One region of the Streptomyces sp. NPDC059008 genome, then DNA from elsewhere that is predicted to be linked to it. Evidence: riboswitches for the same ligand, from Rfam matches in the RefSeq annotation. Region 1 holds a riboswitch; each other region holds the start of a gene.
The links. A riboswitch is a leader RNA that binds a small molecule or an ion and turns the genes downstream of it on or off. The one in region 1 is predicted to bind thiamine pyrophosphate.
Positions count from the first base shown of each region.

Region 2: linked by a shared signal. The riboswitch ahead of thiO (glycine oxidase ThiO) and the one ahead of thiC (phosphomethylpyrimidine synthase ThiC) in region 1 are both predicted to bind thiamine pyrophosphate.
Region 3: linked by a shared signal. The riboswitch ahead of ACFWZH_RS21820 (thiamine ABC transporter substrate binding subunit) and the one ahead of thiC (phosphomethylpyrimidine synthase ThiC) in region 1 are both predicted to bind thiamine pyrophosphate.

Region 1 covers NZ_JBHYJC010000001.1:382,483-386,439, forward strand. The annotation lists gene ACFWZH_RS01760 (IclR family transcriptional regulator) at 1-101, shown strand, start outside; gene ACFWZH_RS01765 (SsgA family sporulation/cell division regulator) at 206-628, shown strand; gene ACFWZH_RS01770 (YibE/F family protein) at 731-2,140, opposite strand; TPP riboswitch at 2,188-2,344, shown strand; gene thiC (phosphomethylpyrimidine synthase ThiC) at 2,338-3,957, shown strand, end outside.
Region 2 covers NZ_JBHYJC010000054.1:5,000-8,956, reverse strand. The annotation lists gene ACFWZH_RS34830 (NAD(P)/FAD-dependent oxidoreductase) at 1-1,209, opposite strand, end outside; TPP riboswitch at 1,434-1,546, shown strand; gene thiO (glycine oxidase ThiO) at 1,544-2,782, shown strand; gene thiS (sulfur carrier protein ThiS) at 2,779-2,994, shown strand; gene ACFWZH_RS34815 (thiazole synthase) at 3,106-3,846, shown strand.
Region 3 covers NZ_JBHYJC010000018.1:40,779-44,735, reverse strand. The annotation lists gene ACFWZH_RS21835 (hypothetical protein) at 148-327, shown strand; gene ACFWZH_RS21830 (hypothetical protein) at 476-892, opposite strand; gene rlmN (23S rRNA (adenine(2503)-C(2))-methyltransferase RlmN) at 1,146-2,252, shown strand; TPP riboswitch at 2,286-2,406, shown strand; gene ACFWZH_RS21820 (thiamine ABC transporter substrate binding subunit) at 2,511-3,614, shown strand; gene ACFWZH_RS21815 (ABC transporter permease) at 3,653-3,957, shown strand, end outside.

The DNA.
Region 1 (3,957 bases):
TTCCCGCCAACGAACTGCACCGATTGCGGTCCGTTACGGATCGACTACGAAAAATGGCGGAGGCGACACTAACGACACTCGCCTTCTCTATCAGTATCTGAAAACTCACTCCTTGTGATCTGCCAGCACGTGGCCGACGATGGCGGCAATAGGGCTACGGGGGATGTTTCCCGGCCATCTCCGATCAAGTGCGGGGCAGTGGTTGATGACCGACACAGTTCAGGCAGAAGTGATCATGAGCTTCGTCGTCTCCGAGGAGCTCGCGTTCCGGATTCCGGTGGAGCTGGACTTCGACAGCGCCGATCCCTACGCCGTCCGCCTCACCTTCGACCTGCCCGGTGATGCGCCCGTCACCTGGGCCTTCGGGCGTGAGCTGCTGCTGGACGGCTTGAGCCGGCCGTCCGGTGAGGGTGATGTGCGGATCGAACCGGCCTCGCCCGAGCATCTCAGCGATGTCTTCATCAGCCTCCAAGTAGGCGCCGAGCGCGCCCTGTTCCGGGTGAGCGCGGCGCCGCTGGTCGCCTTCCTGGACCGTACGGACCGGCTCGTGCCGCTCGGCAAGGAAGAGGTCTGCGACACGTTGGAGGCCGTGCTGGACCGGATCCTCACGGAGGCGCCCGCCGGCTGACCCCGGCCCGAACGCCCCGTCCACACCGGCGCCACACGGGTCCGCCGGTCACTTCACATGCCGCGCGCCCCTCCGGGCCCCGTGCGCGGCATGCCCGTACCGCTACCGCTTGCGTCGCCTGCCATGCCCTCCACGCCGTCCCGACCGGCCGCGCGACGCATCGTCGGCGCCCCTTGCCCCCGCACTCCCTGCCCCCGGGTCCGCTGTCCCCTGTGCGCGACGTGTGCCGTCGTTCCTGCGGTCCGCCGAGACGACGAGCGCCGCCAGAAGCGTCGTCAGCGGCACCGAGGCGACCAGGCCGATGCTGCCGACCAGCGTGCGCACGATCTCCTCCGCCACGACCTCGCTCGTGGTGACCGTACCGACGCTGCTCTGTGCGATCGAGAACAGCAAAAGCAACGGCAGCGCGGCACCCGCGTAGGCCAGGACAAGGGTGTTGACGACGGACGCGATGTGGTCGCGGCCGATCCGCATCGCCGCGCCGTAGAGCTTGCGCCAGCCCGCCGTCGGGTCCGCCTCCTTCAGCTCCCACACCGCGGCGGTCTGGGTCACCGTCACATCGTCGAGCACACCCAACGACCCGATGATGATCCCCGCCAGGAGCAGTCCGCGGATCTCGATGTTCGGGTAGAGCCCGTGCACCAGCCCGGTCGTGTCGTCCGTATTGCCCGTCAGCAGCGCCCAGCCGATGAAGACCGAACCGAGCAGTGCGATCAGCAGGAGCGAGGCGAGGGTGCCGAGTACCGCCACGGAGGTACGGGCCGTCAGCCCATGGCACAGGTAGAGGGCGATCAGCATGATCGCCGAGCCCCCCACCACGGCCACCACCAGCGGATTGGAGCCCTGCAGGATCGCCGGGAGGATGAACAGCGTCAGGACGACGAAGCTGGCCGCCAGTGCGACCAGCGCGAGCACCCCGCGCAGCCGGCCGACGACCACGACGGCGATGGCGAAGATGCCTGCCAGCACCCACATCGGAAGAGACCGGTCGACATCGGTGACCGAGTACTGCAGTTCCCTGGGTGCCTTGGGGGAGTACGACACCACCACCTCCTGCCCGGTGGTGTAGTGCCGCAGCGCGTCCGGCGTCACCACCGTCTGGAAGGTGCGCCCGGCGTTCTCGCCCGTGGTGACCTTGATGGTCGCCTGCTGGCAGGGCTTGTCCGGTGCCGCTCCCCCGGCCGGCGGTTGCCCCGTCGGTGACGGAGGCTGAGGCTGCTGCTCGGCATGGACATCCGCGCAGTTCACCTCAGCCACCTTCACCACTCTGGCCTGCTCGGTGGGTTGGTCGAAGCCGACACCGGATGGTTTGTGCCCCGGTGCGCCGCCCGGCCAGAGCACGACCAGGCCGACCGCGACCGCGGTGGCGAACGGGATCAGCACCGCCGCGATGACCTTGCGCAGATGCCGCGAGACGGGCGCGGCAGGGCCGTGGCCGTGACCGTGCGAGTGCGCGGCGGGGTGGGGGTGGGATTCGTGAGAGCTCACCCACAGATCATTGCAACAACTCATGGGGCCCCCTGTTCACCCCGCTACGTCGGCCGCTACCGTGGTGCCACCTTTGCAATCGCGGGAGCTCGGAGCACCGGGCTGAGAGGGCGCTGACCTTCGTCCCAGTGATGTTTCACGTGAAACGTCGATGGACGGAAGCCGCTGTGTCGACCGCCGAACCTGTTACCGGGTAATGCCGGCGTAGGGAGTTGGGTCTCATGACTCTGCAGGATGCACGCACGCCCAAAAACGAAAACGGTGCCGGCAGCGAGCCGCAGATCGGCTGGCACAAGGGCTATGTCTCCGGATCGCGCCCGGATCTTCGGGTCCCGGTCCGGAGGGTGCACCTCACCAACGGCAAGCACGTGACGCTCTACGACACGTCCGGGCCGTACACCGACCCCAACATCGAAACCGATGTCCGTCGTGGTCTCGCGCCGCTGCGGGAGAACTGGATCATCGCTCGCGGCGACACCGAGGAGTACGCGGGCCGCCCCATGCGGCCGGAGGACGACGGCCTCAAGCACACCTCACCGCGCGGTGGCCTCAAGAACCTGGACGCGGTCTTCCCCGGCCGTCCGCGCCAGCCCCGCCGTGGCCGCAACGGCGCCGCCGTCACCCAGCTCGCATACGCCCGGCGCGGCGAGATCACCGCGGAGATGGAGTACGTCGCCCTCCGCGAGAACGTCACGCCCGAGTTCGTACGAGACGAGATCGCGGCCGGCCGCGCCGTGCTGCCGTCCAACGTCAACCACCCGGAGATCGAGCCGATGATCATCGGCAAGAACTTCCTGGTGAAGGTGAACGCCAACATCGGTAACTCGGCGGTCACCTCCTCCATCGAGGAGGAGGTGGAGAAGATGACCTGGGCGACCCGCTGGGGCGCCGACACGGTCATGGATCTGTCCACCGGACGCAACATCCACACCACCCGCGAGTGGGTGCTGCGCAACTCCCCCGTCCCGATCGGCACCGTCCCCCTGTACCAGGCGCTGGAGAAGGTCGACGGCAAGGCCGAGGAGCTGACCTGGGAGATCTACAAGGACACCGTGATCGAACAGGCCGAGCAGGGCGTCGACTACATGACGGTGCACGCCGGTGTGCTGCTCCGCTACGTCCCGCTCACGGCCCGCCGCAAGACCGGCATCGTCTCCCGAGGCGGCTCGATCATGGCCGCCTGGTGCCTCGCGCACCATCAGGAGTCGTTCCTGTACACGCACTTCGAGGAGCTCTGCGAGATCCTCGCCTCGTACGACGTCACCTACTCGCTCGGTGACGGACTGCGCCCCGGCTCCATCGCGGACGCCAACGACGAGGCGCAGTTCGCCGAGCTGCGGACGCTCGGCGAGCTGAACACCATCGCCAAGCGGCACGGCGTGCAGACCATGATCGAGGGCCCGGGCCATGTCCCGATGCACAAGATCAAGGAGAACATCGACCTCCAGCAGGAGATCTGCGAAGAGGCACCGTTCTACACGCTGGGCCCGCTGACCACCGACATCGCGCCTGCCTACGACCACATCACCTCCGGCATCGGCGCGGCGATGATCGCCTGGTGGGGCACCGCCATGCTCTGCTACGTCACGCCCAAGGAGCACCTGGGCCTGCCCGACCGCGACGACGTCAAGACCGGCGTCATCACGTACAAGATCGCGGCCCATGCGGCGGACCTGGCCAAGGGCCACCCGGGAGCCCAGGAATGGGATGACGCGCTCTCCGACGCCCGCTTCGAGTTCCGCTGGGAGGACCAGTTCAACCTGGCCCTCGACCCGGACACGGCACGCGCGTTCCACGACGCGACACTGCCCGCGGAGCCGGCGAAGACGGCCCACTTCTGC
Region 2 (3,957 bases), on a different contig from region 1:
GTTCGCGGCCCGGTCCCGGTCGAGGGTCACACCCCGCTCGATGAGCTTGCGCCCCTGGGCGAGGTCCCTCGGCCGCCCCACGGCCAGCAACGCGACGAGCCGTCCGCCCCGCAGCCAGATCACCGACCAGGCGGCCTGGGCCGGGTCACCGCGCCAGACCAGCTCGTCGGCGTCCCCGTGATGGCCCGCGTACTGCACGAACCGGCCGAACTGCTCGGACCAGAAGTACGGGACGGGGTCGTAGACCATCCCCTCCGCCTCCCCGCGGGCGATGTTCTCGGCGACCGTACGGGGGCCCTGGAGGGCGTTGTCCCAGTGGTGGATCAGCAGACGGCTGCCGTAACGGGCGGACGGGAAGGAGGCGCAGTCGCCGACCGCGTACACATCGGGCACGGAGGTGCGCAGCCGGTCGTCGGCCAGCACCGAGCCGTCCTCGGAGGACACCTCGACGCCCGAGCCGGCCAGCCAGGCGGTGGCGGGCCGGGCCCCGATCCCGACGACCACGGCGTCGGCGGGCAGCGTGGCGCCGTCCTCGAGGGTGACCAGGCCGGCGGTGACGGCCGCGACCCGGGCGCCGGTACGCAGCTCGGCGCCGGCGTCCGCGTACCAGCCGGCCATATGGGCGGCGACCTCGGCGGGCAGTGCCCCGGCCAGTGGGCGGTCGGCGGCCTCGACGACGGTGACCGCGCAGCCCGCCTCGCGCGCCGCGGTGGCGAACTCGGCGCCGATCCAGCCCGCCCCGACGACCACGATCTCGTGCTGGGCGGCGAGCACCGGGCGCAGCCGCTCGGCGTCGTCGAGGGTGCGCAGCAGGTGGACGCCGGGCAGGCCCTCGCTCCCGGGCAGCGTGATCGGGGCGGCGCCGGTCGCGATCACCGCGTAGTCGTAGGAGACCGGGCCCCGGACCGTCTCGACCCGGTGGGCGTCCGGCACCAGGGCGGTGACCCGGCGGTCGAGGTGGAGCTCGATGTCGAGCGCGGCGAAGTCCACGTCGAAGGCGGAGCCGTCCGCCTTGCCCAGCAGCACCGCCTTGGACAGCGGGGGGCGGTCGTAGGGCTGGTGGGGCTCGTCACCGAGCAGCGTGATCGCGCCGCGCCACCCCTGTTCACGCAGGGCGACCGCGGTCTGCACGCCCGCGATTCCGGCGCCGACGATCACGACGCGCGGCGGGTGGCCGGGAGACTGGGAGGATGTGCTCTGCTCGCTCACCCGATCACTCTAGGACGGTGTGCGACGCCGCTCGCAGCACCGCGCGACGAGATCTCTGACACAGCGTCATGACCGCGCTCCAGGGGCCCGTGCCCCGCCCCGCGGGCTCCGGGGACGGCACGGCCACGCACGCGCCACCGGTGCCGCTCCCCCGACAGCCGCGGCCCCCGTGTACGCCGACCGTTCCCTTACCCCGGCTCGCGCCCCGTATTAGGGTGACGGCTACACGCACTCGCGGGAGCCCGGACGCACCGGGCTGAGAGGGAGGCTGGCCGGCCTCCGACCGTACGAACCTGATCCGGGTCATGCCGGCGAAGGGAGGGGCTGGACGCCCATGCATCCATCTGCCACACCATCGAAACCAGTCACCGGGCACCCTGATGTGCTCGTCATCGGGGGCGGCGTCATCGGCCTGGTCACCGCCTGGCGGGCGGCCGGCCGCGGGCTGACCGTCACGGTGGCCGACCCGGCGCCCGGTGGCGGCGCGGCCCGCGTCGCGGCCGGAATGCTGGCCGCGGTCACCGAGCTCCACTACGGCGAGCAGACCCTGCTGGCCCTCAATCTCGACTCGGCGCGGCGCTACCCGCGGTTCACCGAGGAGCTGGAGGAGGCGGCCGGGACGTCGATCGGCTACCGGCGGTGCGGCACCCTGGCCGTCGCGCTGGACGCCGACGACCGCGCCCACCTGCGCGAACTGCACGCCCTGCAGATCCGCTCGGGCCTGGACTCACAGTGGCTCACGGGCCGCGAGTGCCGCCGCCTGGAGCCGATGCTGGCCCCCGGCGTACGCGGCGGCCTGCGGGTCGACGGCGACCACCAGGTCGACCCGCGGCGGCTGGCGAGCGCCCTGCTGGTGGCCTGCGAACGGGCCGGGGTGGTCCTCCACCGGAGCCGGGTCGAGCGGCTGACCTTCGACGGCGGCCGCGCCTCGGGCGCCGAACTCGCCGACGGCACACGGCTGTCGGCCGGGCAGACCGTGCTCGCGGCGGGCAGCCACATCGGTCGCCTGACCGGCGTCCCCGACGAGGTGCTGCCGCCCGTCCGGCCGGTCAAGGGACAGGTGCTGCGGCTGCGGCTGCCGGACGTGCCCGCCGGGTCCCCGGCCTTCCTGTCGCGCACCGTACGGGCGGTCGTGCGCGGCAACCCCCTCTACCTGGTGCCGCGGGAGAACGGCGAGCTGGTCGTCGGCGCCACCATGGAGGAGCTGGGCTGGGACACCACCGTCACCGCGGGCGGGGTCTACGAGCTGCTGCGGGACGCCCACGAGCTGGTCCCCGGCATCACCGAGCTGCCGCTGGTGGAGACCAGCGCCGGGCTGCGCCCCACCTCCCCCGACAACGCGCCGCTCCTCGGGCCGACCGCTCTGCCCGGCCTCCACCTGGCCACCGGGCACTTCCGCAACGGGGTCCTGCTGACGCCGGTCACCGGTGACGTGATGGCCGAGGTGCTGGCCACCGGGAACGTCCCCGACGAGGCCCTTCCCTTCACCCCCGCGCGCTTCTCCCGTGGCGGGACCCTCACCGCCGCCCCGGGGGCCGCGCGCGCCCGCTTCCTGGAGGAGCAGCCCGTATGAGCAGCGCCAGTGTTTCCGTGTCGGTCAACGGCGAGGCCCGCGAGATCCCCGGCGGACTCACCCTCGACCGGCTCGTCGCGACCCTGTCCGCGGCGCCCACCGGGGTGGCCGCGGCGCTCAACGAAGTCGTGGTGCCGCGCACCCAGTGGCCCACCACCCCGCTCGCCGAAGGTGACCGCGTCGAGGTGCTCACCGCGGTCCAGGGAGGCTGATCCGCAGACATGACCGATACCGAGGTGTCCCGAGGGGCGGCCCCCGCCCCGTCCGCCGCCGGCCCCGACCCCCTCACCATCGCCGGCACCACCTTCCGGTCCCGCCTGATCATGGGGACCGGCGGGGTGCCCAGCCTCGACGTCCTGGAGCGCGCGCTGCTCGCCTCCGGTACAGAGCTGACGACGGTCGCCATGCGGCGGCTGGACCCGACCGTGCAGGGCTCGGTGCTGTCCGTGCTGGAACGGCACCGGATCCGGGTGCTGCCCAATACGGCGGGCTGCTTCACCGCGGGCGAGGCGGTGCTCACCGCCCGGCTCGCCCGGGAGGCGCTCGGTACCGACTGGGTCAAGCTGGAGGTCGTCGCCGACGAGCGCACCCTGCTGCCCGACCCGATCGAGCTGCTGGACGCCGCCGAGACCCTGGTGGACGACGGTTTCACCGTGCTGCCCTATACGAACGACGATCCGGTCCTGGCCCGCAAACTGGAGGACGTGGGCTGCGCCGCGATCATGCCGCTGGGCTCGCCGATCGGCTCCGGCCTGGGCATCCGCAACCCGCACAACTTCCAGCTGATCACCGAACGCGCCGGCGTCCCGGTGATCCTTGACGCCGGCGCGGGCACCGCCTCGGATGCCGCCCTCGCCATGGAGCTGGGCTGCGCGGCGGTGATGCTGGCCTCCGCGGTGACCCGCGCCCAGGAGCCGGAGCTGATGGCCGAGGCGATGCGCCACGCGGTGGCCTCGGGCCGGCTGGCCTACAGGGCGGGCCGGATCCCGCGCCGGCACTTCGCACTGGCGTCCTCCCCTACGGGGGGCGTGGCGGAACTGGATCCGGAACGACCGGCGTTTTAGCCCCTCCGCTGCCTGTCCGCTGCGCTTGGCTGGCTTCCCACGTTGTCGGCTTTCCCGCCGTGGGGGTTTTCGCCGTTGCGCCTGCGGCGGGCGGTTGTGTGTCGGGTGCGG
Region 3 (3,957 bases), on a different contig from region 1:
CGCGAGAGCGAGTGATGGGGCTCCTTCAGGGCCTCATGGCGCAAGCGGGAACGCACTTCGCTGTGGGGATCAGCCCGGGCACCCGTGTCGCTGTACTGAGGACAGCTGCCGAGCGGATCCGCAGTTGGGACGAGAATGGAAGGTCAGATGGCTGACGAGCTCGTGCAGGACTGGGATGACGAGGCTGAGTATCACGCGGCAGTCGGCCGTTCCTGGCTCATGATCGTCGTCGCGCTGGTGTGCGTCGGGGTGGTGATCGGTGTCGCGCTCGTTGGCGTGTTCGGAGTCTTCGGGGTGTCCGAGGTGTTGTCGATCATCTCCGGCTGACATCTGTGGCTGCCATCAACAGTGCCGGACTCCGGGAGACCCGAGCGGTTCACCAGTGGCCCCGGGGCCGTACGGCACACAGACCCCGGCAGGTGGCCGGGTGAACTTGCGAGGCAGTGGTCGCCCGCCATCCCGGCCGCGGCCGACCTCATACCCGGGCGGTGAGGGTCAGGAACGACCGTCGCTCGATGAAGCGGTGAAAGGCCGGCTGTACCTCACCGTTCACGAGATCGGTGCCGCACATATAGAGCTCGGGTCGGTTGGAGAGCAGCTCGAAGTCCCGCATGGCGTCCTCGAAGCGGCACAGCACCCCTGGCTCCGTAGCCGAGTCGATGACGAGGACATGGGCGTGCAAGGCCAAGGGCGTCTGACGGGCCCAATGCACAACCTCGTCGTCCGAGATGCCGTCCAGCGCCAGCGAGCGGTGCGGCAGGTTCCGCCAGTCGATCCCGCTGCCTGCCCACGGGAGCGCGCTGAGGTACGCATCGAACTGGGCCGATAGGAGCACGGTCTGCGGGGCCGCATCATGCTCGTGGAGCCAGGGGGCCATCTGATCTATGCGCATCCTCAAGAGGCTAGGTCAGCTGATTCGTACCGCACGTTGCCTTTCGTGCCGGGCCCCAGTGGGATGCCAGACTCGTATAGGGGCGGACGCGCAGCCGTCGTGCGGCAGGGTCGCAGTCGCTGGAACAGGGAGCCGCTGGGCCGTCCCTGGGCCTGCGAGGTGGGCCGACGATGACGGATGACGACGGAGGGTGACCGTCCCCACCCCGCCGTCACCTGGGGCGCCTCAGATGATCTGCGACACTGGACCCACCATGCCTGCACCCGGAGAACTCACTTTCGTCGCGCCGCGCGGGGCCAAGAAGCCCCCTCGGCACCTTGCCGATCTCACCCCCGTCGAGCGCCGTGAAGCGGTGGCCGCGATCGGCGAGAAGCCGTTTCGCGCCAAGCAGCTGTCGCAGCACTACTTCGCCCGTTACGCGCACGACCCGGCGCAGTGGACCGACATCCCGGCGGCGGCGCGCGAGAAGCTGGCGAGCGAGCTGCTGCCGGACCTGATGAACGTCGTACGGCACATCTCGTGCGACAACGACACCACCCGCAAGACCCTGTGGAAGCTGCACGACGGCACGCTCGTCGAGTCGGTGCTGATGCGCTACCCGGACCGGGTCACCATGTGCATCTCCTCGCAGGCCGGCTGCGGAATGAACTGCCCGTTCTGCGCCACGGGCCAGGCGGGGCTGGACCGCAACCTGTCCACCGCCGAGATCGTGCACCAGATCGTGGACGGGATGCGCGCGCTGCGCGACGGCGAGGTGCCGGGCGGACCGGCGCGGCTGTCCAACATCGTCTTCATGGGGATGGGCGAACCGCTCGCCAACTACAACCGGGTGGTCGGCGCCATCCGGCGGCTGACCGACCCCGAGCCGGACGGCCTGGGCCTGTCCCAGCGCGGGATCACGGTCTCCACGGTCGGCCTGGTCCCGGCGATGCTGCGGTTCGCCGACGAGGGCTTCAAGTGCCGGCTCGCGGTGTCGCTGCACGCGCCGGACGACGAGCTGCGCGACACCCTCGTCCCCGTCAACACGCGCTGGAAGGTGCGTGAGGTGCTGGACGCGGCCTGGGAGTACGCGGAGAAGTCCGGGCGGCGCATCTCGATCGAATACGCCCTGATCCGGGACATCAACGACCAGGCATGGCGCGGTGACCTGCTGGGACGGCTGCTCAAGGGCAAGCGGGTCCATGTGAACCTGATTCCGCTGAACCCGACGCCCGGCTCGAAGTGGACCGCCTCGCGCCCTGAGGACGAGCGGGCGTTCGTCCAGGCCATCGAGGCGCACGGCGTGCCGGTGACCGTCCGCGACACCCGCGGTCAGGAGATCGACGGGGCCTGCGGGCAGCTCGCCGCCTCGGAGCGCTGAGCGCCCGCTGGTACGGTGTCGTCGAACAAATGCACATTCCGACAGGGGAGCGCCACAGCGCTGAGAGTGCGGAAGCGTCGTAGTCCTACGGTGCCCGCAGACCCTTGAACCTCGCCCGGGTCATTCCGGGTAGGAAGTTCGGTCGTCACTCATGCTGTTGCGCCCTGCCCGGATGTCCTTCGCGCGCGTCTTCGGACGCCGTGAGCTGCGGACACCGGGCGGGGCCGCGTCTCTTCCTGGCCAGCCAGGAGGAAATCAGTGAGAACCACCAGCAGGATCACCGCGAGCGCCCTCACCGCCGCGCTCGGCATGACCGCGCTCGCCGCATGCGGCACCTCGGGCGGCGACGCGGACGCCAAGACCGTCACGCTCGTCAGCCACGACTCCTTCCCCAAGCCGCTGCTCAAGGCCTTCGAGAAGGAGAGCGGCTACAAGGTCACGCTCCTCAAGAGCGGAGACGCCGGCAAGGCCGTCAACCAGGCGATCCTCTCCAAGGACAACCCCCAGGGCGATGTGTTCTTCGGCATCGACAACACCCTGCTCTCACGCGGCCTGAACGAGGACCTCTTCAGCCCGTACCAGGCCAAGGGGCTGGACAGCGTCCCGGCCGCGCTGCAGCTCGACAAGGGCAGGCACCGCGTCACCCCGCTCGACTACGGCGACATCTGCGTCAACTACGACCGGGCCTACTTCGACCGGCACAAGATCGCGCCGCCGAAGACCTTCGACGATCTGATCAAGCCCCGGTACAAGGGGCTGCTCGTCACGGAGAACGCCGCGACCTCCTCCCCGGGGCTCGCCTTCCAGCTCGCCACCGTCGCCACCTACGGCGATGGGGGCACCTCCCGCTCGAGCGAAGCCGAGAGTGGGGGAGGCTGGCAGGACTACTGGAAGAAGCTCAAGGCCAACGGCGTCGAGGTCGTCGACGGCTGGGAGCAGGCCTACAACGAGCGGTTCTCGGGCTCCGGGGCCGGCAAGGGCAAGGGCGACAAGCCGCTGGTGGTCTCCTACGCCTCCAGCCCGCCCGTCGAGGTGCTCGGCAAGAAGCCGGCGCCCGAGCAGGCCCCGACCGGCGTCGCGACCGGCACCTGCTTCCGCCAGATCGAGTTCGGCGGCCTCCTGAAGGGCGCGAAGAACGAGAAGGGCGGCAAGGCGCTGCTGGACTTCCTGCTGAGCAAGAAGTTCCAGGAGGACGTGCCGCTGCAGATGTTCGTCAACCCGGCGCGCAAGGACGCCAAGCTGCCGGAGCTGTTCACCACCTACGGCGCGAAGATCGACAAGCCGGCGACGCTGGCCCCGAAGGACATCGCCGAGAACCGCGAACAGTGGATCAAGCAGTGGTCCTCGCTCGTCCTGAAGTAGCCGGCGCCCGCAGCAGACGGCCCGCACGGGGAACGGCGGTGCGGCTCGGCCTGATGGCCGTGCCGCTCGCCTTCTTCGCGCTGTTCTTCGCCTACCCGGTCGTGGCGATCGTCGGGCGCGGACTCAAGGACGGCGGGCAGTGGCAACTGAGCCGGTTCGGCGCCGTGCTGAGCGACCCGGATGTCGTGCACGTGCTGTGGTTCACCCTCTGGCAGGCGGCCGCCTCGACCGGGCTGACGCTGCTGATCGCGCTGCCCGGCGCCTATGTCTTCGCGCGCTTCGACTTCCCCGGCAAACAGCTGCTGCGGGCGGTGGTGGCGGTGCCGTTCGTGCTGCCGACCGT